Regions from separate parts of the Arthrobacter sp. TJ-254 genome, predicted to be linked through region 2. Evidence: predicted binding sites of a transcription regulator. Region 2 holds the regulator's gene; the other holds the start of a gene.
What was found. Region 2 encodes LexA, which represses DNA repair genes until DNA is damaged. Its sites were predicted from a motif close to TCGAACANNTGTTCGA; they were not measured.

Region 1: ruvA (Holliday junction branch migration protein RuvA) is a predicted target of LexA. The motif match lies at 4,369-4,384, and genes of this name have one in related genera.

What each region holds. Positions count from the first base shown of each region.
Region 1 covers NZ_JBZCNF010000005.1:67,871-79,876, reverse strand. The annotation lists gene AC4D14_RS14615 (M3 family metallopeptidase) at 1-48, opposite strand, end outside; gene AC4D14_RS14610 (type 1 glutamine amidotransferase) at 127-849, opposite strand; gene AC4D14_RS14605 (Mur ligase family protein) at 849-2,120, opposite strand; gene pdxT (pyridoxal 5'-phosphate synthase glutaminase subunit PdxT) at 2,205-2,918, shown strand; gene AC4D14_RS14595 (YebC/PmpR family DNA-binding transcriptional regulator) at 2,921-3,679, shown strand; gene ruvC (crossover junction endodeoxyribonuclease RuvC) at 3,713-4,291, shown strand; gene ruvA (Holliday junction branch migration protein RuvA) at 4,433-5,056, shown strand; gene ruvB (Holliday junction branch migration DNA helicase RuvB) at 5,056-6,168, shown strand; gene yajC (preprotein translocase subunit YajC) at 6,277-6,747, shown strand; gene secD (protein translocase subunit SecD) at 6,835-8,574, shown strand; gene secF (protein translocase subunit SecF) at 8,571-9,569, shown strand; gene AC4D14_RS14560 (RelA/SpoT family protein) at 9,683-12,006, shown strand, end outside.
Region 2 covers NZ_JBZCNF010000006.1:39,236-51,241, reverse strand. The annotation lists gene AC4D14_RS16530 (class I SAM-dependent methyltransferase) at 1-174, opposite strand, end outside; gene hflX (GTPase HflX) at 296-1,876, shown strand; gene AC4D14_RS16520 (ATP-dependent DNA helicase) at 1,869-3,911, shown strand; gene lexA (transcriptional repressor LexA) at 4,010-4,729, opposite strand; gene AC4D14_RS16510 (LysM peptidoglycan-binding domain-containing protein) at 5,120-5,506, shown strand; gene AC4D14_RS16505 (histidinol-phosphate transaminase) at 5,617-6,711, shown strand; gene hisB (imidazoleglycerol-phosphate dehydratase HisB) at 6,803-7,420, shown strand; gene hisH (imidazole glycerol phosphate synthase subunit HisH) at 7,423-8,055, shown strand; gene AC4D14_RS16490 (hypothetical protein) at 8,058-8,213, shown strand; gene priA (bifunctional 1-(5-phosphoribosyl)-5-((5-phosphoribosylamino)methylideneamino)imidazole-4-carboxamide isomerase/phosphoribosylanthranilate isomerase PriA) at 8,255-9,013, shown strand; gene AC4D14_RS16480 (SseB family protein) at 9,010-9,849, shown strand; gene AC4D14_RS16475 (MFS transporter) at 9,884-11,194, shown strand; gene AC4D14_RS16470 (DUF1844 domain-containing protein) at 11,357-11,818, opposite strand.

The sequences.
Region 1 (12,006 bases), on a different contig from region 2:
GGGGAGCTGGTACGGAAGCGTGCTCGGCTCAAGGAAAGGGTTGCTCATAGGGATCAACTTTTGCACGCCGGGGCGGGCGAGCGCATCAGGAGGACCGAAGGATGCGGCACGGCCGGTGCCGGCGGGTCACCTCGGCCGGGCGGCGGCATGCCGGCGGGCGAGTTCCGCTACGCTGTCGTCGACCTCGCCGGGTTCGAAGGAGCCGTACTTCCGTTCAACGGCCGTGCGGATGAGGAAATCGGCGATCGCCGGGTTCTTCGGAAGCAGCGAGCCGTGGAGGTAGCTGGCGACGACGTTGTTGTAGCGGGCGCCCTCATGGTTGTCCTCGGCGTTGTTTCCTTCACCCTTGGTCACCGTCGCAAGCGGGGCGACGCCCGTGCCGAGGAAGGTCTGCCCGCTGTGGTTTTCGTAGCCATGGATCTCGCCGAATTCCGGGCTCGTGGCAACGACGTTGCCGATCAGGCGCTGTTCGCCCCCGCGGGTCTCGAGATCGAGCACGCCGATGCCGGGAATGACGGTGCCGTCGACGGTGCGGAAGAACTTGCCGAACAGCTGGTACATGCCGCAGATCAGGAGCATCGGCTGGCCGTGGTCGGCGAGGGCACGCAGCCGCGGCGCGATCGCCTGGAGGTCCTGCTGGATGACCAGCTGGCCGCTGTCCTGGCCGCCGCCACCGACGATCAGATCGGCGTCCTCCGGGAAGTCATCGCCGGCGTTGTGTTCGGAGATCACGGCGTCGTAGCCGTTCCAGGCGAGGCGCTGCTTGAGCGCCAGGACGTTCCCCCAGTCGCCGTAGATGTTCATTTCGCGCGGGTAGAGCTGAACGATGCTGATTGTGCCCTTGGACATCAGGAAACCACCTCGACGGTCGTGATTTTCGAAAGTTCGCGGCGGATCGCCAGCATGGCCGTGTAGGTGCAGAAGATGCGTTTCGGTTGGCCGGAGCCGGCTTTGAGGAAGCCCCGCAGCGCCGACTGGAGGTCCACGTCGACGCCGCCCACCGCGACGTCGTCGTACTTGAGCCGCAGCGCCATGTCGTAGGCGCGCACCCCGGAGACCATGTCGACGCCGCCGGCGCGCAGGGAATCGAAGTCGACGTCCCACAGCCAGGACATGTCCCGCCCGTCGGCGTAGTTGTCGTTGATCGCGATCATTGTGGAGCAGCCCTGCGGGTCGAAGGACTTCAGGCCCAGCCGGAAGCCGCTGGGGTTCTTCACGAGCACCAGTTCCAGGGGCTGGCCCTCGACGGTGAGGCTTTCGCCGCGGCCGAAGGCCGGCTGGACGGCGGCCAGTGAGGCGAGCAGGGCTTCGCGGTCGACCGCGTCGCCGAGGACCACGCGTGCCGCGGTGAGGGCGGCAGCCGCATTGAAGACGTTGTAGACGCCGCGGAGCAGCAGGTCGGTCCCGACTGACTCCCCGGCGATCGAGAAGACCGCCGAATTCCCGTCCACCTTCTCGAGCACCACTTCCGCCGGCAGGTGGGAGGGCTGGGGGATCCCTGCGGCGCCGCGCAGTTCGTCGTCGTTGGGGAAGGTGCTCCGCAGCGAGGAATCGAGCCCGAAGTAGACAACGTGTGCGCCGCGGACTGTCTGGGCGATGCCCGCCACCCGCGGATCCTCACGGTTGAGGATGACGGTGCCGGTGGTCTTCGCGGCGATCTGCTCGAGGAGCCGGGTCGTCGCGTCGATTTCCCCGAACCGGTCGAGCTGGTCACGCAGGACGTTGAGGAGCAGCGAGTGCCGGGGCGCCACGCGGTTCACGAAGTGCACGGCGTGGGCCTCGTCCAGTTCAAGCACGGCGATATCGGCCCGGAGCCGTCCGCGCCAGTCCACCTCGCCCAGCAGGGCCGCAGCGACACCGCGGGTGAAGTTGCTGCCGGTGCGGTTCGTGAACACCTTCAGGCCCTGGCCTTCGAGCAGTTCCACGACCATCTTGGTGGTGGTCGTCTTGCCGTTCGTGCCGCTGACGACGACGACTCCGTGCTCAAGGGAGGACAGGGCCCGGCCCATGAAGCCCGGGTCGATGCGCTCCACCACGAGACCGGGCAGGGCGGAGCCGCCGCCGCGCAGCCGAGACGCGCGGCGCACAGCTTTTCCAACGAGCACGCTGAGGGGATTCATGCTGTTAAACCTAGCGCAACGGCGGGAGGACCGGCCGCCGGCCCGGATTCAGGAATCGCACGGCGTCCAACCTAGAATTGACCAATGGCCTCATCGATTCCTTCTTCAACCTCCGGCGTGCGCATCGGCGTTCTGGCGGTCCAGGGCGACGTCCGCGAGCACATCCGCACCATCGAAGCGCTCGGCGGCACCGCGACGGGTGTTCGGCGCCCCGGGGAACTGAAGGGCATCGACGGGCTGATCATCCCGGGCGGGGAGTCAACGACGATCGACAAGCTGACGCGGTCGTTCGACCTCGCCGGCCCGCTGAAGGACATGATCGGCGGCGGGCTTCCCGCTTACGGCTCCTGCGCGGGGATGATCATGCTCGCCAATGTGATCGCCGACCCGTCGACGGACCGCCAGGGCAACCCGCAGCAGACCTTCGGCGGCCTCGACATGGTGGTGCGCCGCAACGCGTTCGGCCGTCAGCGCGAATCCTTCGAAACGGACCTCGACTTCGCCGGGCTACAGGAAACGGGCGGTGCCCGTGGCGCGGATCCGGTGCGCGCCGTGTTCATCCGGGCGCCCTGGGTGGAGAGCGTCGGGGAATCGGTTCAGGTCCTGGCGCAGGTCCCGGCGGGGGAGACCCCGCAGCCGCACCACTCGCACGAGGCCGACGCCGCACGGTCCGAAGCGGTCGCTAGAATTGTCGCAGTGCGGTCAGGCAACCTGTTGGCCACCAGTTTCCATCCGGAAGTCACCGGCGAGCAGCGGGTCCATCAGTTGTTTATTCGAATGATCAGAGGAGAAGCGTAAGCATGTCGGGGCACTCTAAGTGGGCAACAACCAAACATAAGAAGGCCGCGATCGATGCCAAGCGCGCGAAGTCCTTCGCGAAGCTGATCAAGAACATCGAAGTGGCGGCACGGGCCGGCGGCGCGGACCTCGCGGGCAACCCGGGTCTTGAGCTGGCGGTGTCCAAGGCGAAGAAGACCTCCGTCCCCATCGACAACATCAACCGCGCCGTAAAGCGCGGCGCCGGGCTGCTCGGCGACGCCGTCGAGTACCAGACGATCATGTACGAGGCCCGGGGGCCGCAGGGCTCGGCCCTGCTCATCGAGTGCCTTACCGACAACAAGAACCGTGCTGCTTCCGAGGTGCGCCTTGGCATCACCCGCAACGGCGGCAGCGTGGCCGACCCCGGTTCGGTTTCCTACCTGTTCACCCGCAAGGGGGTTGTGACACTGCCCAAGAACGGGTTGTCGGAGGACGACATCCTGATGGCCGTGCTCGACGCCGGCGCAGAGGAGGTCAAGGAGGGCGCTGAGACGTTCGAGGTCATCTCCGAGCCGCAGGACCTGCGGGCCGTGGTCGCCGCCCTCGAGGAGAACGGCATCGAGTACGACACCGACGAGGCCGAGTTCGTCCCCTCGATGCAGGTGCAGCTCGACGTCGACGGCGCGCGGAAGTTCCTGAAGCTCGTCGATGCGCTCGAAGACCTCGATGACGTGCAGAACGTCTACTCGAACGCGGACCTCTCCGAAGAGGTTCTCGCGGAACTCGAGAGCGACGATTAGCACCGGCGGGCGGGCTCCGGGAGCCGGGACACCATGAGCTTCAGGGTGATGGGCGTCGACCCGGGGCTCACCCGGTGCGGTCTCGCCGTCGTCGATGTGGAACCGAACCGGCACTCGACGCTCGTCGCCGTCGGGGTCGTGGGAACAGAGGCCGGGCGCAGCCTCGACCAGCGGCTGCTGGTGATCGCCGAGGCGGTCGATGAGTGGCTCGACCTGCACAAGCCGGCGGTGCTCGCCGTCGAGCGGGTGTTCAGCCAGCTCAATGTCAGCACCGTCATGGGCACGGCCCAGGCGTCGGGCGTCGTCATCGCCGCGGCGGCCCGCCGGGGCATCCCGGTTGCCCTTCACACCCCGACCGAGGTCAAGGCGGCCGTCACCGGCAACGGCCAGTCCGACAAGGTGGCGGTGACCAAGATGGTCACGAAGATCCTTCGGCTCGACGCCCCGCCGAGGCCGGCCGACGCCGCCGACGCGCTTGCCCTCGCCATCACCCACGCCTGGCGCAGGGGAGTCGGACTGCAGGCCGCGGGCGCCGCAGCCGGAGCGGGAGCCGCCACCCCGGCACAGCGGCTGTGGGCCGAGGCCGAGGCTCGCGCCCGCCGCAGCCGCTAGGCCTCTCGAGCCCGCGCCCGGAAGCACTCCGCACCGGTGTGGCGCCGGGCGGAGCGCCCCGGTTGAAGGTAACGTAATAGAAAGTATGTTCGGACGCTGGTTCGGGCCGTCCCTACCCCACCTTCCTTGGAGCCCCCTGAAATGATCAGTTCCCTCCGCGGCACCGTCGCCCACGTCGGCCTGCAGTCGGCAGTGCTCGACGTCAACGGTTTTGGCATGCAGGTCCAGGCCACCCCGCAGACGCTGGCGACACTGAGGGTCGGCAGCCAGGCGCAGGTCTTCACCACGATGGTCGTGCGGGAGGACTCGATGACCCTGTTCGGTTTCGAGGACGCCGAACAGCGGGAAGTGTTCGACACCCTGCTCGCGATCAGCGGTGTCGGCCCTCGGCTCGCCCTCGCCGTGCTTGCCGTCCACGCACCCGAGGCCATCCGCATCGCCGCCTCCTCCGGGAACGACAAGGCGTTCAGCAAGGTTCCCGGCATCGGCCCCAAGGGTGCCCGCCGGATCGTGCTCGAACTCGCGGGCAAGCTCGTGCCGCTTGAGGCGCCGGGCGTTCCCAAGAACACCTGGCAGGGGCAGGTGCTCACAGCAATGATGGGCCTTGGCTGGTCGGAGAAGGACGCCGGCTCCGCCATCGACGCGGCAATCGCCGATGCTCCGGAGGTCGCCGCCACCGGCGACGTCGGCCAGATCCTCAAACTCACCCTCCGCCGGCTCGGCCAGGACGGCGCCCGGAGTTCGGTCCGGACGAAGAGCCTCTGATGAGCCCCTCCAAACACCCCGATGAAGCGCCGCTTGTCGCCGCCGGTTCCGATCCCGAGGACCGGGCGGTCGAGGCGGCGCTCCGGCCCAAGAACCTCGACGACTTCGTCGGCCAGAAACGCGTACGCCGTCAGCTGTCCCTCGTCCTCGAAGCGTCCCGGATGCGCGGGCGCAGCGCTGACCACGTCCTGCTCTCCGGCCCCCCGGGCCTGGGCAAGACCACCCTGGCGATGATCATCGCCGCCGAGATGAACGCACCTCTGCGGATCTCCTCGGGCCCGGCGATCCAGCACGCAGGCGACCTCGCCGCGATCCTTTCCTCGCTCACGGAGGGCGAAGTCCTCTTCCTCGACGAGATCCACCGCATGTCCCGGCCCGCCGAGGAAATGCTCTACATGGCCATGGAGGACTTCCGCGTCGACATCGTCGTCGGCAAGGGCCCGGGCGCGACCGCCATCCCGCTCGACCTTCCTCCGTTCACACTCGTTGGAGCAACCACCCGCGCCGGCCTGCTGCCCGGGCCGCTGCGCGACCGCTTCGGGTTCACCGGGCACCTCGAGTTCTATTCGACCGACGAGCTTGAACTTGTGCTGCGCCGTTCCGCAATGCTCATGGACATGAAGGTCAACTCGGCGGCCTTCGCCGAGATCGCCGGGCGGTCCCGGGGAACCCCGCGTATCGCCAACCGCCTGCTGCGGCGGGTGCGGGACTGGGCCCTGGTGCACGGCACCGACCTCATCGACGCGGGGAGCGCGGGTGCGGCCCTCGACATGTACGAGGTCGACGAAAAGGGCCTTGATCGGCTCGACCGCGCCGTCCTCACCGCCCTGATCACCAAGTTCAACGGCGGACCGGTGGGGCTTTCCACCCTCGCGATCGCCGTGGGCGAAGAGCCGGAGACCGTCGAGACGGTTGCCGAACCGTACCTGGTCCGTGAGGGGATGCTGGGGAGGACACCCCGCGGCAGGATCGCCACCGCCTCCGCCTGGGGCCACCTCGGGCTCGCCATGCCGGCCTCCGTTGCGGCGGCGATGCCCGAAGACCTGTTCTCCGTCCTGCCCGAGGACGGAGAAGCGGAGGATCTCGCCGCAGGGGACTGGCCGGGAAGCTGAGCCGTGCTTCACCGGAGGTGTTTCCCTTTACACTGGGAGAATACGCGGTGTGCGCCGGTTCATTACGCGCGCTTACGCCGACCCGAGTGATAGGAACGGAACTTCTCTGTGTTCGCAAACGTAGTAGCTACCGCCGGCAATGCCGCCCAAGAACAGCCTTTCGACATTTTCTCCATCCTGCTCCCGCTCGCGCTGGCGTTCCTGATTTTCACGATGTTCCGCAAGCAGCGCAAGGTCAAGCAGCAGGCAACGGAGATGCGCACCCAGATGGAACCGGGTGCCGAGGTCATGACCCAGTTCGGCCTGTTCGGGACGATCGTCTCGATTGACCAGGAGAACAACAAGGCGGTCATCGAACTCTCCCCGGGCAACACAGCAACGGTCCACACCCAGGCCCTGAGCAAGGTCGTGCACCAGGAGCCGAAGGCCGCAGACATCGACGACGCCGACGTTGACGCCCCCGGGCGCGCCGGAGCCACAGCGGCCGAGAGCGACCCCCTTGAGTCCACGCGGGTTGAGACCCCCGAGGAAACCGTGGAGCGGCTGAACCGCGAAAACAACAGGAACAAAGACAACTAGCATTCCCTTCCCGGCCGCTGCCTCGTGCCGGCGGCCGGAACGGATCGGCACGGCGCGCAAACGCCACATTCCAAAGGACAATCCCCAATGCCACGTACCGGCCCGGGCACGGCAGCCAAACGGACACTCGTCTGGCTGGGCGTACTTATAGCCCTCCTTTCAGTTCTGCTGGGAGCAGGATCCATCTGGAGTTCCGCGAGCTGGGCTCCGAAGCTCGCCCTGGACCTCGAGGGCGGCACCCAGATGATCCTGTCGCCGAAGCTCTCCGACGGCGGAACCGAGATCACCGACGAGCAGCTTGAGCAGGCCGTCGAGATCATCCGGCAGCGCGTCGACGGCAGCGGCGTCGCCGAAGCCGAAATCAACACCCAGTCCGGGCAGAACGTGATCGTTTCCCTCCCCGGGATTCCCGACGCGAAAACGCGCGAGCTTATCCAGGCCTCCGCGCAGATGGAGTTCCGCCCCGTGCTGTTCGGCGGCCCCGGGCAGGCGCCCGCGGCCGAGACGCCCACCCCCGAGGATGAGCTGCCCAAGCCGACCGCCGAGCCGACCAACGCGAGCGACCCGAACTGGATCACGCCCGAGGTGTTCAAGCAGTTCGAAGCCCTCGACTGCACGGACCCCGCGGCGCTCGAGCCCAAAGAGGAGAACGCCCCGGCGGACCAGCCGATGGTCGCGTGTGAACCCGACACCCAGGGCAAGTACATCCTCGGCCCGGTGGAGGTCCCCGGAACCCAGATCGACACGGCCAGCCACGGCCTCCAGCGCGGGAGCCAGGGCCAGGCCCTGAACAGCTGGGTCGTCAACATCGACTTCAACGACGAGGGCGCAAAGACCTTCCGCGAAGTCACCGAACGCCTTTTCTCGATCGGCCGGGGCGATCCCCGCAACCAGTTCGCGATCGTCCTTGACGGGCGGATCATCTCCGCGCCGACGACGAATGCCGTCATCCCCGACGGAAACCCGAGCATCAGCGGCAGCTTCACCGAGGAATCCGCCGCGGCCCTGGCCGAGCAGCTGAAGTACGGCGCCCTGCCGATCAGCTTCGAGATCCAGAGCGAGCAGCAGATCTCCGCAACCCTTGGAGCGGACCAGCTCCGCCTCGGCCTCATCGCCGGCGTGATCGGCCTTGCCCTCGTTGCCCTCTACTCGATGTTCCAGTACCGCATGCTCGGCCTGGTGACCATCGCCTCGCTCGTCGTGGCCGGCGTGCTGACCTACCTCGCCATCGCCATCCTCGGCTGGACCGAGAACTACCGGCTCTCCCTGGCCGGCGTGGCGGGCCTCATCGTTGCCATCGGCCAGACCGCCGACTCGTTCATCGTCTACTTCGAACGCATCCGCGACGAACTCCGCGACGGACGCGGCATGATCTCCGCCGTCGAGAACGGCTGGCGCCGGGCCAAGCGCACGGTGCTCGCCTCCAAGGCCGTAAACCTCCTTGCCGCCCTTGTGCTCTACTTCGTGGCAGTGGGCAACGTGCGCGGCTTCGCCTTCACCCTGGGCCTGACCGCGATCGCCGACCTCATCGTCGTCTTCCTGTTCACCCATCCGGTCCTGCGCCTCCTTGCACGCACCCGGTTCTTCGGCGAGGGCCACCGGTGGTCCGGACTCGACCCGGAGCGGCTCGGCGTCACCCCGCTCTACCGCGGCGCGGGCAGGTTCCGTGATCCGGCCGACAAGCCTGCCGCCCCTGTGAGCGCGCGCAACCGCGCCGCCGCCGGCGAGGCCGAACGCCGGATGACCATCGCCGAACGGCGCATCGCCGAGCAGCAGAAAGCCCTGGCCGGTCGCGGCCGCGGCGAAGAGAAAGAAGAGAACCGATGAACGGCAGCAGCTTCGCCAACTTCGGCAACGAGCTCTACTCGGGCAAACGGTCCTACCCGTTCGTCGCAAAGCGCAGGCTCTGGTTCATCATCTCCGCCGCCGCCGTGCTGCTCTCGCTGATCGTCCCGGTGGTCAAGGGCGGCTTCAACCTGGGCATCGACTTCCGCGGCGGATCCGAATTCACCGTGTCGGCCACCGAGAACACCGACGTCGCCGCCGGGGAGCGCGCGGTCACCGACGTCGTCGCCGACGTGGTGCCGCGGGTCACCAACATCGCCCCGGCAACGATGCGCATCCAGACCGAGCGCCTCACCGACGATCAGACGCTGAGCGTGCGCGACAACCTCACCACCGCCTACGGCGTCAGCGAGGAGCAGGTCACCTCGAGCTACGTCGGTCCCACCTGGGGCGAGGACGTCAGCCGGCAGGCTCTCATCGGGCTCATTGTGTTCGTCCTTCTCGCGGCGGTCCTCATGGCGCTCTACTTCCGGACCTGGAAGATGTCCGTTGCCGCGATGACCGCGCTCGTCGTGGTCATGGTGGTCACCGCAGGGCTCTACTCGCTGAGCGATTTCGAGGTTACGCCGTCGGCGATTATCGGCTTCCTCACAATCCTGAGCTACGCCCTGTACGACACGGTCGTAGTCTTCGACAAGATCCGGGAGAACACCGCCGAAGTCTCGACGACGACCAAGCGCACCTTCGCGGAGCAGGTGAACCTCGCCGTCAACCAGACCCTCGTGCGGTCGATCAACACCTCCGTTGTAGCGGTGCTGCCGGTTGCCTCGATCCTGTTCATCGGCGCCTACCTCCTCGGCGCAGGTACGCTGCGGGACCTCTCGCTGGCCCTGTTCATCGGCATCATCCTCGGCACACTGAGCACCATTTTCGTCGCCGCGCCGATGTACGCGGCGCTGCGCCTGAACGAGCCCGAAATGAAGAAGCAGGAGAAGAAGGTCAAGCACCGCCGGGCCCTCGAAGCCGCCGAAGCCTGAGGCGGTGGCCGGGTCCGCCGTCGGACCCGGCTAAACTTGATTGTGTGTACAGTGCGGCGGGCCCACCCCACGGGCCCGGCCTGTACAGAACGCACTCAAGATGAGGGGTGAACATGGCTGACGCGGGAACCTCCGCCGGGCGGCCCGAGGGCCGCACGGCACAGGCCGACGCCCCCAAGCGCCCTGTCCCGGGTCCGGTGGCGCCCTCGCTCACCGTCAAACCGGCGCCGACGGCGGCAAGCCCCGACCAGGCGTCGCCGGGACGCCGCGCCCGCACGCGGGCACGGATCGCCCGGCTTGCGGGCCGCGGCACAAGCGGATATTCGCCGGTCCTTGAACCGCTGCTGCGCACGGTCAGGGCGAATAACCCCAAGGAAGACCTCGACCTCATCCAGCGGGCCTACCTGGTGGCCGAGCGCAGCCACGAGGGCCAGATGCGCAAGAGCGGCGACCCGTACATCACCCACCCCGTGGCTGTTGCGACGATCCTCGCCGAACTGGGCATGACCGGCACCACGCTCGCCGCCGCCCTGCTCCACGACACAGTCGAGGACACCGCCTATACCCTTGACGAACTGCGCCGGGACTTCGGTCCCGAGGTCGCCATGCTCGTCGACGGTGTCACCAAGCTCGACAAGGTGTCCTTCGGCGACGCGGCCCAGGCCGAGACAGTGCGCAAAATGGTGGTCGCGATGGCCAAGGACATCCGGGTCCTCGTCATCAAGCTCGCCGACCGCCTCCACAACGCGCGCACCTGGCGGTTTGTCTCGCCTGAATCGTCGGCGAAGAAGGCGCGGGAGACCCTTGAGATCTTCGCGCCGCTGGCCCACCGGCTGGGCATGAACACGATCAAGTGGGAGCTCGAGGATCTTTCCTTCGCCGCGCTCCACCCCAAGGTGTACGAGGAAATCGTGCGCATGGTGGGGGACCGCACCCCGGAGCGCGAGAAGCACCTGAACCTGATCCGCAACCAGATTGACGACGACCTTCGCGCCGTGAAGATCAAGGCCACGATCACCGGCAGGCCCAAGCACTACTACTCGATCTACCAGAAGATGATTGTGCGGGGCAAAGACTTCGACGACATCCACGACCTGATGGGCGTGCGCGTCCTCGTCGACAGCGTCCGTGACTGTTACGCCACCCTTGGTTCGCTCCATTCGCGGTGGAACCCGCTGCCCGGGCGGTTCAAGGACTACATCGCCATGCCGAAGTTCAACATGTACCAGTCGCTCCACACGACGGTCATCGGACCCGGCGGCAAGCCCGTTGAAATCCAGATCCGCACCCATGACATGCACCGGCGGGCCGAGTACGGCGTCGCGGCGCACTGGAAGTACAAGAACGGTGCCGGGAAGGCCTCCGACGGGCCGGACAACGAGGACATGGGCTGGCTGCGCAGCCTCGTCGACTGGCAGCAGGAGACGGCCGACCCCAACGAGTTCCTCGATTCGCTGCGCTTTGAGATCAACGCCCGCGAAGTGTTCGTGTTCACGCCCAAGGGCGAGGTCATGGCGCTGCCGGCGGGCTCGACCCCCGTGGACTTCGCCTACGCCGTCCACACCGAGGTCGGCCACCGGACGATCGGCGCACGCGTCAACGGCAGGCTCGTGCCGCTCAACAGCGAACTCAACCACGGCGACTGGGTGGAGATCTTCACCTCCAAGGCCGAAGGCGCCGGGCCCAGCCAGGACTGGCAGGGCTTCGTCAAGAGCCCGCGGGCCCGGAACAAGATCCGCCAGTGGTTCACGAAGGAGCGCCGCGAGGAGGCAATCGACAAGGGCAAGGACCTGCTCACCCGCGCCATGCGCAAGCAGAACCTTCCCCTGCAGCGCATGATGACCCATTCGGCCCTGCTCACTGTCGCCCAGGAGCTGCGCCACCAGGACATCGCTGCACTCTATGCGGCCGTCGGCGACGGCCACACCTCAGCGCAGAACGTCATCGAGCACCTTGTCGCGCTGATGGGCGGGCACGAGGACGCCGAGGACAACCTCGCCGAGACCGCCGTCGCCACGCAGCCGCGCCGGCCGAAATTTTCCGACTCAGGCGTGACCGTGCGCGGTGTGGGGGACGTGTGGGTGAAACTGGCCCGGTGCTGCACCCCGGTTCCGCCCGATCCGATCGTCGGTTTCGTCACCCGCGGCTCCGGCGTCTCGGTCCACCGCTCCGACTGCCGCAACGTTGTCGACCTCCGCGACCAGCCCGACCGGATCGTTCCCGTGGAATGGGCTCCCACCCAGTCGAGCGTGTTCCTCGTCGAGATCCAGGTCGAGGCGCTCGACCGCAAGAGCCTGCTCTCGGATGTGACCCGCGTGCTTTCCGAGAACCAGGTCAATATCTTGGCCGCGAACGTGAACACCTCCTCCGACCGGGTGGCGATGTCGAGGTTCGCCTTCGAGATGGGCGACCCGAAGTACCTCGACCACGTGCTGGC
Region 2 (12,006 bases):
GCCGGGAGCCGGCACTGAACCCAGCAGGATCGCCGTGCCCTTGTCGATGCCGTCGGGGCTGAACAGCCCCTTCGAGGTCACGAGGTCGCGGCGCTCCCCGTTGAGGACCACAGACAACGGGCGCCGGATGTCCGGCCCGGCTGGCGTGGCGCTGAAATAGTGCTGGGATTCCATAACCTCCAAGCCTAGTGCCCGCCGGTTGCGCCCCGGACGGGCGCGTTCCGCGCTGAGTGAATTTACTGCACGGCCCGCGCACCTGCTACTACCATTGAGTAACACCATTACAAGGGAGACTATGACCACGAATCACGGAGGATCCGCCGGAGCCGACATGGGCCCCGAAGAGATCCAAGCCGTCATTGACCGCATTCTCGCTCACGACGAGGCGGTCGTCTCTAAATCGGCAGCTGCGCTGAAGCAGCCCGACCCAGAATCCGGTGCAACAACCTGGCGCTCCCGGGCCCAGGCGCTCTCGGGGGAAGCGGCGGAATACTCAAGCTTCGACGGCGACCAGCAGGACCTCGCCGAACGGCACGCCCTGCGGCGCGTCGCCGGTCTTTCCACCGAACTCGAAGACGTCACCGAGGTCGAGTACCGGCAGCTGCGCCTTGAGCGCGTGGTTCTTGCCGGGCTGTGGAGCGACGGCACCGCCCAGGACGCCGAGAACTCGCTCCAGGAGCTCGCAGCCCTTGCGGAGACCGCAGGATCCGAAGTGCTCGACGGCATCGTCCAGCGGCGCCTCAAGCCCGACCCCGGAACCTTCCTCGGGTCCGGAAAGGCCCAGGAGCTCAAGGGGATCGTCGCGGCCACCGGCGCCGACACCGTCATCGTCGACAGCGAACTGTCGCCCTCGCAGCGCCGCGGCCTCGAAGACATCGTCAAGGTCAAGGTCATCGACCGCACCGCCCTGATCCTCGACATCTTCGCCCAGCACGCCAAGTCGCGCGAAGGCAAGGCCCAGGTCGAACTGGCCCAGCTCGAATACCTGCTGCCGCGCCTGCGCGGCTGGGGCGAGTCAATGTCCCGTCAGGCCGGCGGCCAGGTCGGAAGCGCCGGCGCGGGTATGGGATCCCGCGGCCCCGGTGAGACGAAGATCGAACTCGACCGGCGGAAGATCCGCACCCGGATGGCGAAGCTGCGTCGTGAAATCGCCGGAATGAAGCCTGCGCGGGAGACCAAGCGGTCGAACCGGCGGCGCAACCAGGTGCCCTCGGTCGCCATCGCCGGGTACACCAACGCGGGCAAGTCCTCGCTGCTGAACCGGCTTACCGACGCCGGCGTGCTCGTCGAGAACGCGCTGTTCGCAACCCTTGACCCGACGGTGCGCAAGGCGGAGACCCCCGACGGCATCGGCTACACGCTCGCCGACACGGTCGGTTTCGTCCGGTCGCTTCCCACCCAGCTCATTGAGGCCTTCCGCTCGACGCTCGAGGAGGTCGCCGACTCCGATGTGATCCTCCACGTCGTGGACGCGTCCCACCCCGATCCGGAGGGGCAGATCGCGGCGGTGCGGGCCGTGCTGGCCGATGTCGAGGCACGCAACATCCCCGAGATCGTGGTCCTCAACAAGGCCGACGCGGCGGATCCCTTCGTCGTCGAGCGCCTGCGCCAGCGGGAGCCGCGCAACGTCGTCGTCTCGGCCCGCACGGGCGAGGGCATCGATGAGCTCAAGGCCCTGATCTCTTCGGCCATCCCGCGGCCGGGCGTGAAGCTCGAGCTGATGGTTCCGTATGAGCACGGTGAAATCATCAGCAGGCTCCACGATGAGGATGCCGAGATCCTCACCCTCGACCATGGGGAAGAGGGTACCCGCCTCGAGGTGATGGTGAAGGAAGGCCTGGCTGCGGAACTGGAGCCGTACCTGCGGCATGAGTGACGCGCAGGAGCCCTTGGCACTGCAGCTGCTCGATGCCGCCGTTGCGGCAATGGGTGGAGAGAACCGGGCAGGGCAGCACGAGATGGCACGCCGGGTCACCGACGCCATCGACACCGGCGACCATCTGCTCGTCCAGGCCGGAACCGGCACCGGAAAGTCCCTCGCGTATCTGCTTCCCCTGATCGCCCATGCCCTTGACAGCGAAAAACCTTCGGTGGTTTCCACCGCTACCCTCGCCCTTCAGGGGCAGATCGTCGGGCGCGACCTGCCCCGCCTGCTGAAGGCGGTCGGGCCCTCCCTGCCGCGCCCCGTGGATGTGGCGCTGCTGAAGGGCCGGGCGAACTATGTGTGCAAGCACAAGCTCGGGGGAGGGTTCCCGGAGGAGGACGCCCGCGACACCCTCTTCTCGCTCGGCGAGGACACCGCGGCTCCGCATCCGGCACCCGGTGCCGCACCAGGAGGCCCCGCCAGCGCTCTCGGGCGCGAAGTGGTGCGGCTGCGCGAGTGGGCCGAGGACACAGCGACCGGAGACCGCGACGAGCTGGTGCCCGGGGTGAGCGACCGCGCCTGGCGGCAGGTCTCCGTCAGCAGCATGGAGTGCCTCGGCGCGCAGAAGTGTCCGATGGCCGCCGAGTGCTTCAGCGAGAAGGCACGGGAGAAGGCGGCATCGGCCGACATCGTCATCACCAACCATGCGCTGCTTGCCATCAGCGCCTTCGAGGGCATCGCGGTGCTGCCCGACTACGACGTCGTGGTGATCGACGAGGCACACGAACTGTATGACAGGGTGACCGGCGCGGTCTCCGGTGCGCTGTCCGCGTCGATGGTCAGTGCCGCCGCCACGGCGGCCCGGCGCCACGCCTCGATCCGCACCGACCCGCTCGATTCCGCCGGGCGCGCCCTCGAAGCCGCGACGGCGGGCCTGCAGTCGGGGCTGATGCCGGGCCCCCTGTCCGAGGAACTCGAGCAGGTGCTTGACCAGGTGCGTGAAGCCTCGCGTGCGGCGATGTCGGACATCAAGCCGGACGGGAAGTCCGAGGCCGCCGACGCCGACGGCGGCAGGCAGCTCGCCCGCTCGCGGCTGCTCGTCGTCTTCGAACTGTCGGAACGGCTCCTCGGGGCGGCGGCAGCGAACGAGGTCGTCTGGGCCTCGCGGCCCAGCACCTTCACCCCCGGCGCGGGGTACGCGCAGGTTGACGAAAGCGCCCCCGCAACGCTCAACGTGGCTCCGCTGTCGGTTGCGGCACGGCTGCGTGAGGGGCTCTTTGCCGACCATACGGTCGTCCTCACCTCGGCCACCCTTGCGATCGGCTCCGAATTCGGCCCGGTGGCGGGATCGCTGGGCCTCACCGGGACAGGCGCCCCTTCCTGGACGGGCGTGGACGTCGGCAGCCCGTTCGACTACCCCCGGCAGGGCGTGCTCTACGTGGCCAAGGACCTCCCAAAACCCGAACGCGGCACCTCGGAGGCCCAGCTGGAAGAGCTCGCGGCCCTGCTGAAGGCCTCAAACGGGGGAGCGCTCGGGCTGTTCTCCTCGAGGCGTGCCGCCGAGGAGGCCGCCGAGGCCCTGCGCCCCCGCTTTGGGTTCGAAATCCTGTGCCAGGGGGAGTCCTCCCTGTCGTCGCTGGTGAAGCAGTTCTCCGAGGAACCGGACACCTGCCTGTTCGGGACGATGTCGCTGTGGCAGGGCGTGGACGTGCCCGGCTCGTCCTGCCGGCTCGTGGTGATCGACCGCATCCCGTTCCCACGGCCTGATGATCCGCTGATGACGGCACGCACGCGGGCCGTCGCGCGGGCGGGGGGCAACGGGTTCATGAGCGTGTCGGCGACCCACGCCGCTGTGCGCCTGGCGCAGGGCGCGGGACGGCTGATCCGTGCCAGCGGAGACCGGGGCGTTGTCGCTGTCCTCGATTCGCGGCTGGCCAATGCGCGGTACGGGTCGTTCCTCAGGGCGGCAATGCCGCCCTTCTGGTCGACCACCGACCGGCCCACGGCGCTGGGAATCCTCGAAAGGCTTTCGGCCGGAGTGCGCTGAGCCCGGCGGGCGGGAACCTCAATGTCCAGCCCGCCAGGCCGGCCGGGCCGCCTCGCCCGGCCGGTCAGGCAGCGAGCCAGAACGCCCCCGCGTCCGGCCTAGAGGGCGCGCATCACCGAAACGACCTTGCCCATGATGCTTGCGTGGTCGCCAAGGATCGGTTCGTACCGGGTGTTCTGGGGGAGCAGCCAGGTGTGCCCGTCGCGCTGGCGGAAGGTCTTCACCGTCGCCTCATCGTCGAGCAGCGCCGCAACAATGTCGCCGTTCTGGGCGCTCTGCTGCCGGCGGACCACAACCCAGTCACCGTCGCAGATTGCGGCGTCGATCATCGAGTCCCCGGAAACCCTGAGCATGAACAGCTCTCCGTGCCCCACGAGCTGGCGCGGCAGCGGCATGACGTCCTCGACCACCTGGTCAGCCAGGATCGGACCGCCCGCGGCGATCCGCCCCACCAGCGGCACGAGGGCCGTGTCGACGGCCGCCGGGAACTCCAGCGTGCGCAGGCCCTGCTCCGCGGCTCCCGGCTGCCCTGCCGCAGCCGCGGGCCGGTCGCCCAGGGTCAGCGGAAGGAGCACCTCCATGGCGCGCGGGCGCTTCGGGTCGCGCCGCAGATAACCGAGCCGCTCCAACTGGGAAAGCTGGTGGGTGACGCTCGAAAGGCTGGCGAGCCCCACGGTGTCACCAATTTCGCGCATTGACGGCGGATACCCGTTCGCAGCGATCGACCGCTGGATCGTCTCGAGGATCTTCATCTGCCGCGGGCTCAGCCCCTTGGGCACCGTGCGTCCACGCGGCCTGCCGCGCAGCGGTGTGGCCACCGGATCGGCGACCGGGCCGGCTGCCTCCGCCGACGCTCCGGCCTGCGGCGCGCCCGGCGCCCCGCTCCCTGCCGTGCTCTGCTGTGCCACTGGCCTGTCCTTCCGTGTCCTGCCCTGCCCCCGCCGGCCCGCATGGACCTGTTTTGTCGGTGGCGTCTGGTCTTGTGGGTCGTGGCGGAAACAGGGCCCGGTCCACCCACTTCGGATTCCTGCTCCGCCTGACCTCAACGCTAGGCCAGTACCACCGTGTTTTCAAACATATATTCGAGCGAGTCTCGACAAAGTTCGATGACAAGTGCTAAGAATAACCAGTACGGAAATAGAAGACTTGTTCTAATAAAAGCTCGGCACAGGTTGGATGTATTCGAAACTCCAGAAGAGGTGCACGTCATGACCGCAACAACAGTCCCACTCGCCGGAACGGCCGCTCGACGGCCCGCAGCCAGAAGCGGGGCGGCCCAACTGAACAGCCCCCTGCGGCTCACGCGCCGGGGCCGGCTGCTGCTCATCGGCGCGCCCGTGGTGCTTGTCGTTGCGGCCCTCGTGTTCCTCGCCGCGGCCCTCACCGCCCCGGCTAAAGCCGAAACGACCGCCGGAGCATTGACCGAGACAGTCAGCGTCAACGTCGCCCCCGGTGAAACCCTCTGGTCGCTGGCCGCCGAATTCGCCCCCGAGCGCGACCCCCGCGACGTGGTTTCGGACATCGTCGAGCTGAACAACCTCGGATCCTCGGTTGTCCAGGCTGGCCAGGCCGTCGCGGTGCCCGTCGCCCGGTGACCCTGCCGGCCCGATCCACGCCGCTTCAATTCAGCCTGTCCGATTCAGCCGTCCGCGATCCTACGGTTTCAGATTGCCGCAGCGGCCGGGCCGTCCCTTAAACTCGGAGGGTGACCGACCGCCTTGAGTCCCTGTCCCGCCTCCCGCTCCGAGAAAACCTCGTGGGGCTGCACCCGTACGGGGCCCCGCAGCTCGACGTCCCCATCCTGCTCAACGTCAACGAGAACACCCACGGCGTTCCCATGGATGTGCATGCGGCAATAGTCGAAGCGGTAAGCAGCGCGGCGGTGGGACTCAACCGCTACCCGGACCGCGAGTTCTCCGAGCTCCGGGCCAATCTCGCCACATATCTCGGCCACGGACTCACGCCCGATCAGGTCTGGGCCGCGAACGGGTCGAACGAAATCCTCCAGCAGATCCTCCAGGCCTTCGGCGGGCCCGGACGCACAGCGATCGGTTTTCCCCCCACGTACTCGATGTATCCCCTGCTCGCCGGCGCCACCGACACCCGCTATGTGACGGCGGACCGCGACGCCTCATTCAATATCGGCGCGGAGGAGGTGGCCGATGCCGTCCGCACCACCGGGGCCAATGTGGTCTTCCTGTGCTCGCCGAACAATCCGACCGGAACCGCGCTGGGCCCCGATGTCGTCGAGGCCGCCTACGCGGCGGGGGAGGAGGCGAAAGCCATCATCATCGTTGACGAGGCCTACGCCGAGTTCGCCCATGAGGGCACTCCCAGCGCGCTCACGCTGCTCCCGGGACGCGAGCGCCTCATCGTCTCGCGCACCATGAGCAAGGCGTTCGCCCTCGCCGGAGCCCGCCTCGGCTACCTTGCCGCGGCCCCGGAGATCGCCGACGCCCTGCGCCTGGTGCGGCTTCCCTACCACCTTTCAGCCATCACCCAGGCTGCCGCCAACGCGGCCCTGACCCACGCGTCGACCCTCCTGGCGAACGTCGAGGCGATCAAGGGCCAGCGCGACCGCATCGTTTCGGAGCTCGGCGCCATGGGCCTGGCCCCTGTTCCCTCGGATGCCAACTTCGTCCTCTTCGGAGGGCTGCCGGAGCCGCGGCGGGTCTGGCAGGGGCTCCTGGAGGCGGGGGTGCTCATCCGCGACGTGGGCATTCCAAACCACCTGAGGGTCACCGCGGGGACGGAAGCCGAGACTTCGGTGTTCCTTGACGCCCTGAAACGGCTGCTTTGACCGTCGTCTCCTAGACTTGTAGGTATGTGTGCTGCCGCCGGCCACCGGCGGGCGGCGCAGTTTCGAATTTTCCCCAACACGAAGGACCGTCATGACCGTGCAGATCTCCGCCGGCCGCACTGCCCGGATTGAGCGGATCACCAGCGAATCGAGCGTCTTCGTCGAAGTGAACCTCGACGGCACCGGTGAATCCGACATCAGCACGACGGTGCCGTTCTTCGACCACATGCTCACCGCCCTCGCGAAGCATTCACTGATCGACCTCACCGTGAAGTCAACGGGCGACACTCATATCGATGTTCACCACACGGTCGAGGACACGGCGATCGCGTTCGGCGAGGTGCTCTACGAGGCGCTGGGCACCAAGGCGGGGATCCGCCGCTTCGGGGAGGCGACCGTTCCCTTGGATGAGGCCCTGGCCCATGCCGTCGTCGACATCTCCGGACGGCCGTTCCTCGTGCACGGCGGAGAACCGGCCGGCCAGGAGTACCACCTGATCGGCGGGCACTTCACCGGGTCGCTCACCCGCCACGTCTTCGAAGCCATAGCGCTCCATGCCCGGATCTGCCTCCACCTCAATGTGCTTGCCGGACGGGATCCGCACCACATCGTCGAAGCGCAGTTCAAGGCGTTCGCCCGCGCACTGCGGGCCGCAATCGAAACCGATCCCCGGGTCACCGGGATTCCCTCAACGAAAGGCGCGTTGTAACAGTGTCCAAGGTGACAGTGCTTGACTACGGCTCGGGCAACGTCCGGTCGGTGGTGCGCGCCCTCGAAAGGGTCGGCGCGGAGGTCACCCTCAGCGCCAAGGCTGACGACGTACTGAACGCCGACGGCCTCCTCGTGCCTGGCGTAGGGGCGTTCGCGGCCGTCATGAAGGGGCTCAAGGACGTCGACGCCCTGAGGATGATCGGCCGGCGCGTCGCCGGAGGCCGTCCCGTCCTTGGCATCTGCGTGGGACTGCAGATCCTCTTCGACGAGGGCGTCGAGCATGGTGTGCGTACCCCCGGAATGGGGGAATGGCCGGGCAACGTCGAGCGGCTCAAGGCCGACGTCGTCCCGCACATGGGCTGGAACACGGTCCGGCCGCCCGCCGGGTCGGCCCTGTTCGACGGCATTGAAGACGAACGCTTCTACTTCGTCCACTCCTACGGCGTGCAGCGGTGGGACTTCGAGGTGACGCAGCCGGACATGCGGCCGCCGCAGGTGACGTGGGCCGACCACGGCGGAGAATTCATCGCCGCCGTCGAAAACGGGCCCCTGAGCGCCACCCAGTTCCACCCCGAGAAATCCGGCGACGCCGGGGCACAGCTGTTGAGCAACTGGACCAAGGGACTCCGGTAGCCGTGCTCAGCGTCCTCATGATGGGTCTGGCCGGTCTGCTGATCGGCGGCGCCATCTCCTTCCGGAGCCAGGGCCTGCCCAAAGCCCTCAGCATCAGTTTCTGGGTCCTCGCGGGCATGGCCCTGGTCGGTGCCTACCTCTTCACCCTGCCCGGATGACCCGACCGCAACCCTCCCGATAAGCCCGTCGAAAGAAGAAAATGAGCCCCTTCACCGAGACTCCCAGCCTCGAACTCCTTCCCGCAGTGGACGTCGCCGACGGCCAGGCCGTGCGCCTGGTCCAGGGGGAGGCGGGCAGTGAAACCAGCTACGGTGATCCGCTTGACGCGGCCATGGCCTGGCAGGACGCCGGCGCCGAATGGGTTCACCTGGTGGACCTCGACGCCGCCTTCGGGCGCGGCTCGAACGCCGCGCTGCTGGAGCGCGTGGTGCGCAAGCTTGACGTGAGGGTTGAACTGTCGGGCGGAATCCGCGACGACCGTTCCCTGGAATCGGCCCTGGAGCTAGGCGCCGAACGCGTCAACCTCGGAACCGCCGCGCTGGAGAACCCGGAATGGACCGCAAGCGCGATCGCGCGGTACGGCGACGCGATCGCCGTCGGTCTCGACGTGCGCGGCACCACCCTTGCCGCCCGCGGCTGGACCCAAGAGGGCGGCGACCTCTGGGAGGTCCTGGAGCGGCTCGAGGACGCCGGATGCGCGCGGTACGTGGTGACGGACGTGACGAAGGACGGAACCCTCCGCGGGCCGAACGTCGAACTGCTGCAGCAGGTGCTCGAGCGGACCTCGCGCCCTGTCGTGGCTTCCGGCGGAATTTCAAGCCTCGACGACATCGCCGTCCTGCGCCAGATGGTTCCCAGGGGGCTTGAGGGAGCCATTGTCGGCAAGGCGCTCTACGCCGGCGCCTTCACCCTTCCCGAGGCGCTCGACGTCGCGGGACGCCCGGAACCCCGCGGGTGACAGGGAGGGAGCTCCCGGCGCATATCGCCGCCGCCCTCGCCGGCAACCTCACGGATTCAGCCGGCAGGCCGTGGGCCGGCCGCGACCTCTCCGGCGGGGGCAACCCGCTGCACAACTTCGACGCCGACGACGGCACCGCCGCTCCGGCCTACACGGCCGCGGTCGAGGCCCTGCTGGAGGGCACCGGTACTGAAGAGGACGTGGTTGCGGCGCTCGGATCGGTGCGGGTCTTCATTCCCATCGTCGCCCAGCTCGCCGAGGCCGCCGTGGGGGTCGGGGGAGCTTCGGACAAGGAAGCGGATATGGCCCTTGTCACGCTGAAGGCCCCCGGCGGGCGGACGGCGCTTCCGGTGTTCAGCTCCAACGCGGCGCTCCAGGCATGGCATCCCGAGGCCCGCCCCGTGGCGGCCTACGCCGCACGCGCGGCGCTTGCGGCGGTGGCGGAAAACGCCGAACTGCTCGTCATCGATCCCGGGGCCGATTTCACGTTTGTTGTGCGCCGACCGGGGTTGTGGGCGCTGGCCCAGCAGACGCGGTGGATCCCGTCCTACCGCGACCCTGCGCTCACGGGCGTGGTCTCCCCGGTCAGCGCCGGGGAGGCTGACATCCTTGAGGTCCGCCTGGGTGCAGGTTCCGGCGTGGCGGCGCGGGCGGCGGACGGTAGGCTTGCCTCCGGCGGCGGAACCGGTCCGGAGCTGCGCATGGAGGTTCGCCTGAAGGCGGGACTGTCGCCGACCGCAGTGAGGGATCTCGTCGGCCGGCTGCGCGCTTCGCTTTCGACACGGAGAGAATTCGTCGAGCGGGTCGACTCGCTCGAAATCAAGATAATCAGCTGAACGCGCGGGAGACCCGCGGAGAGAGAATACGCCTGTGAACTTCGCTGTCTACCGCGAGCTGCTTCGAATAGTCCCGGTCCGCAGGCTCCTGCTCGTCGGCATGATCGCGCGGTTCCCTCACTCGGCGGCCGGGGTGCTGCTCACCCTTCACGTCGTCCAGACCCTCGACCGCGGCTATGCCGCCGCCGGTGCGGTTGCCGCCCTCGTCACGATCGGCATCGCCGTCGGCGCCCCCTGGCGGGGGCGGCGCGTGGACCGGGTGGGCCTGCGCCGCGCACTGATTCCCTCAATCATCGCCGAAGCGGTGATCTGGTCGATCGCCCCGCGTCTGCCCTACGAATGGCTACTGCTCGCAGCCCTGGTGGGAGGGCTGTTCACCCTTCCGGTGTTCTCGGTGGTCCGGCAGTCCCTCGGCGTGCTCGTCGAGGGAAAGGCGCGGCGCACCGCATTCACCCTCGATGCGATAGCCACGGAAACCATCTTCATGGTCGGCCCGGCGACCGGCATCGTTCTCGCAACCCAGGTCTCAACGGTTCTCGGGCTGACCCTTATCGGGTTCGCCACCGCCGCCGCAGGGCTGATGCTCATGGCATTCAATCCGCCGACGCGCACCGGCCAGCCCGGCGCACTGCCCGCCCCCACCGAGGCGGAGGACACGGCGCTGGCGGTTGAAGCAATGGTTTCTTCGGCGCCTGCCCACGTCAATGAGGCCTCGGCGGAGCTGCTGTCCCGGGAAGGCCGGTCCGTGGGCACGAGGATGCGCGGAAAGCTCAGCGCAGGCTTCCCCTGGCTTACGGTCCCGCTGGCCGTCGTCATGGCGGTCGCCGCGGCGGCCGGACTCGCCCTCTCCGGCACTGAGGTCGGAATCATCGCGACCCTCGAGCAAACGGGCAAGGACAACCAGATCGGCCTCGTCTTCGCCGCCTGGTGTGCGGCATCGATTCTCGGCGGGCTCCTCTACGGTGCCCTCCATAAACCCATCTCCCCGATGCTCCTCCTGCTGGGCATGGGAGTGCTGACCATCCCGATGGGCTTCGCCGAGGACACACTGTCCCTCTGCCTGCTCTCGTTGGCTCCCGGCCTGCTGTGCGCCCCCGTGCTGTCCGCCGCTTCGGAGAAGGTGGCGGAACTGGTGCCCGAGAAGCGCAGGGGAGAGGCGATGGGCTGGTACGGCTCTGCCCTGACCTCCGGCGTGGCCGTCGGTGCGCCGCTGGCGGGACTGCTCATCGACACTGTCGGACCCTGGGGAGGATTCGCCGCAGTCGGCGGGGTCGCAGGGCTCATCGGCGTTGCCGGAATCGCCGCGCAGCGGGTACGCCGCCGCCGGGTTGATTCCCGCCGTTAGCGCCGGTCTGGGCGTCAAAATGCCCGGGCAGGCAGGCAGGCAGGCAGGCAGTGCCGGCCGGGCCCAGGGCCGGAGTTCCACACCGCTAGCAGCCGGCCCGGGCCCAAGAAGCCGGGACAGGCGGTGCCGGCCGGGCTTCTCGGGGCTGGGCGATTTCGTGGACTAGTTGACCGGGCCGGTGAACTTCTCGCCGGGGCCCTTGCCCGGGGCATCCTGGATCTGCGAGGCTTCGCGGAAGGCGAGCTGCAGCGACCGCAGGCCGTCGCGCAACGGGCCGGCGTGCTGGCTGCCGATTTCGGGGGCGGCGGCCGTCACGAACCCTGCAAGGGCGGTGATCAGTTTGCGGGCCTCGTCGAGGTCCTTCAGTTCCTCGGCGTCGTCGCCTGCTGCAAGACCGCACTTGACGGCCGCGGCGCTCATGAGGTGCACGGCCGAGGTGGTGATTACCTCAACCGCCGCAACTTCCGCGATGTCGCGCATCTGCTGGTTCACTTCGGCTGCGGCATCCGCCGCTTCGCGGGGTGCTGATTCTTCGACGAAACTGCGTCGCAGTGACGACGGAAGATCGCCGGCGTGCTGCTCTCCGGTGGAGGCGGCTGACGGATTGCTGTCTGGGCTGTTCATACTGGTAAGCTTGTCACAGACCGACTGAACGCCGTTACTCTTCCTGCCCTTGGCGGGTATGGGAAAAGACACGTTCGGTATGCAAGCGGAGTCCTCTCCCACCCGCGATTGCCTGGTGCTTCCGATGAAGCGCTTCAGGCAGCCGGGTTCTGGTCGGTGCAGGCGCTGACAGCGCCGGAGTCACCCGG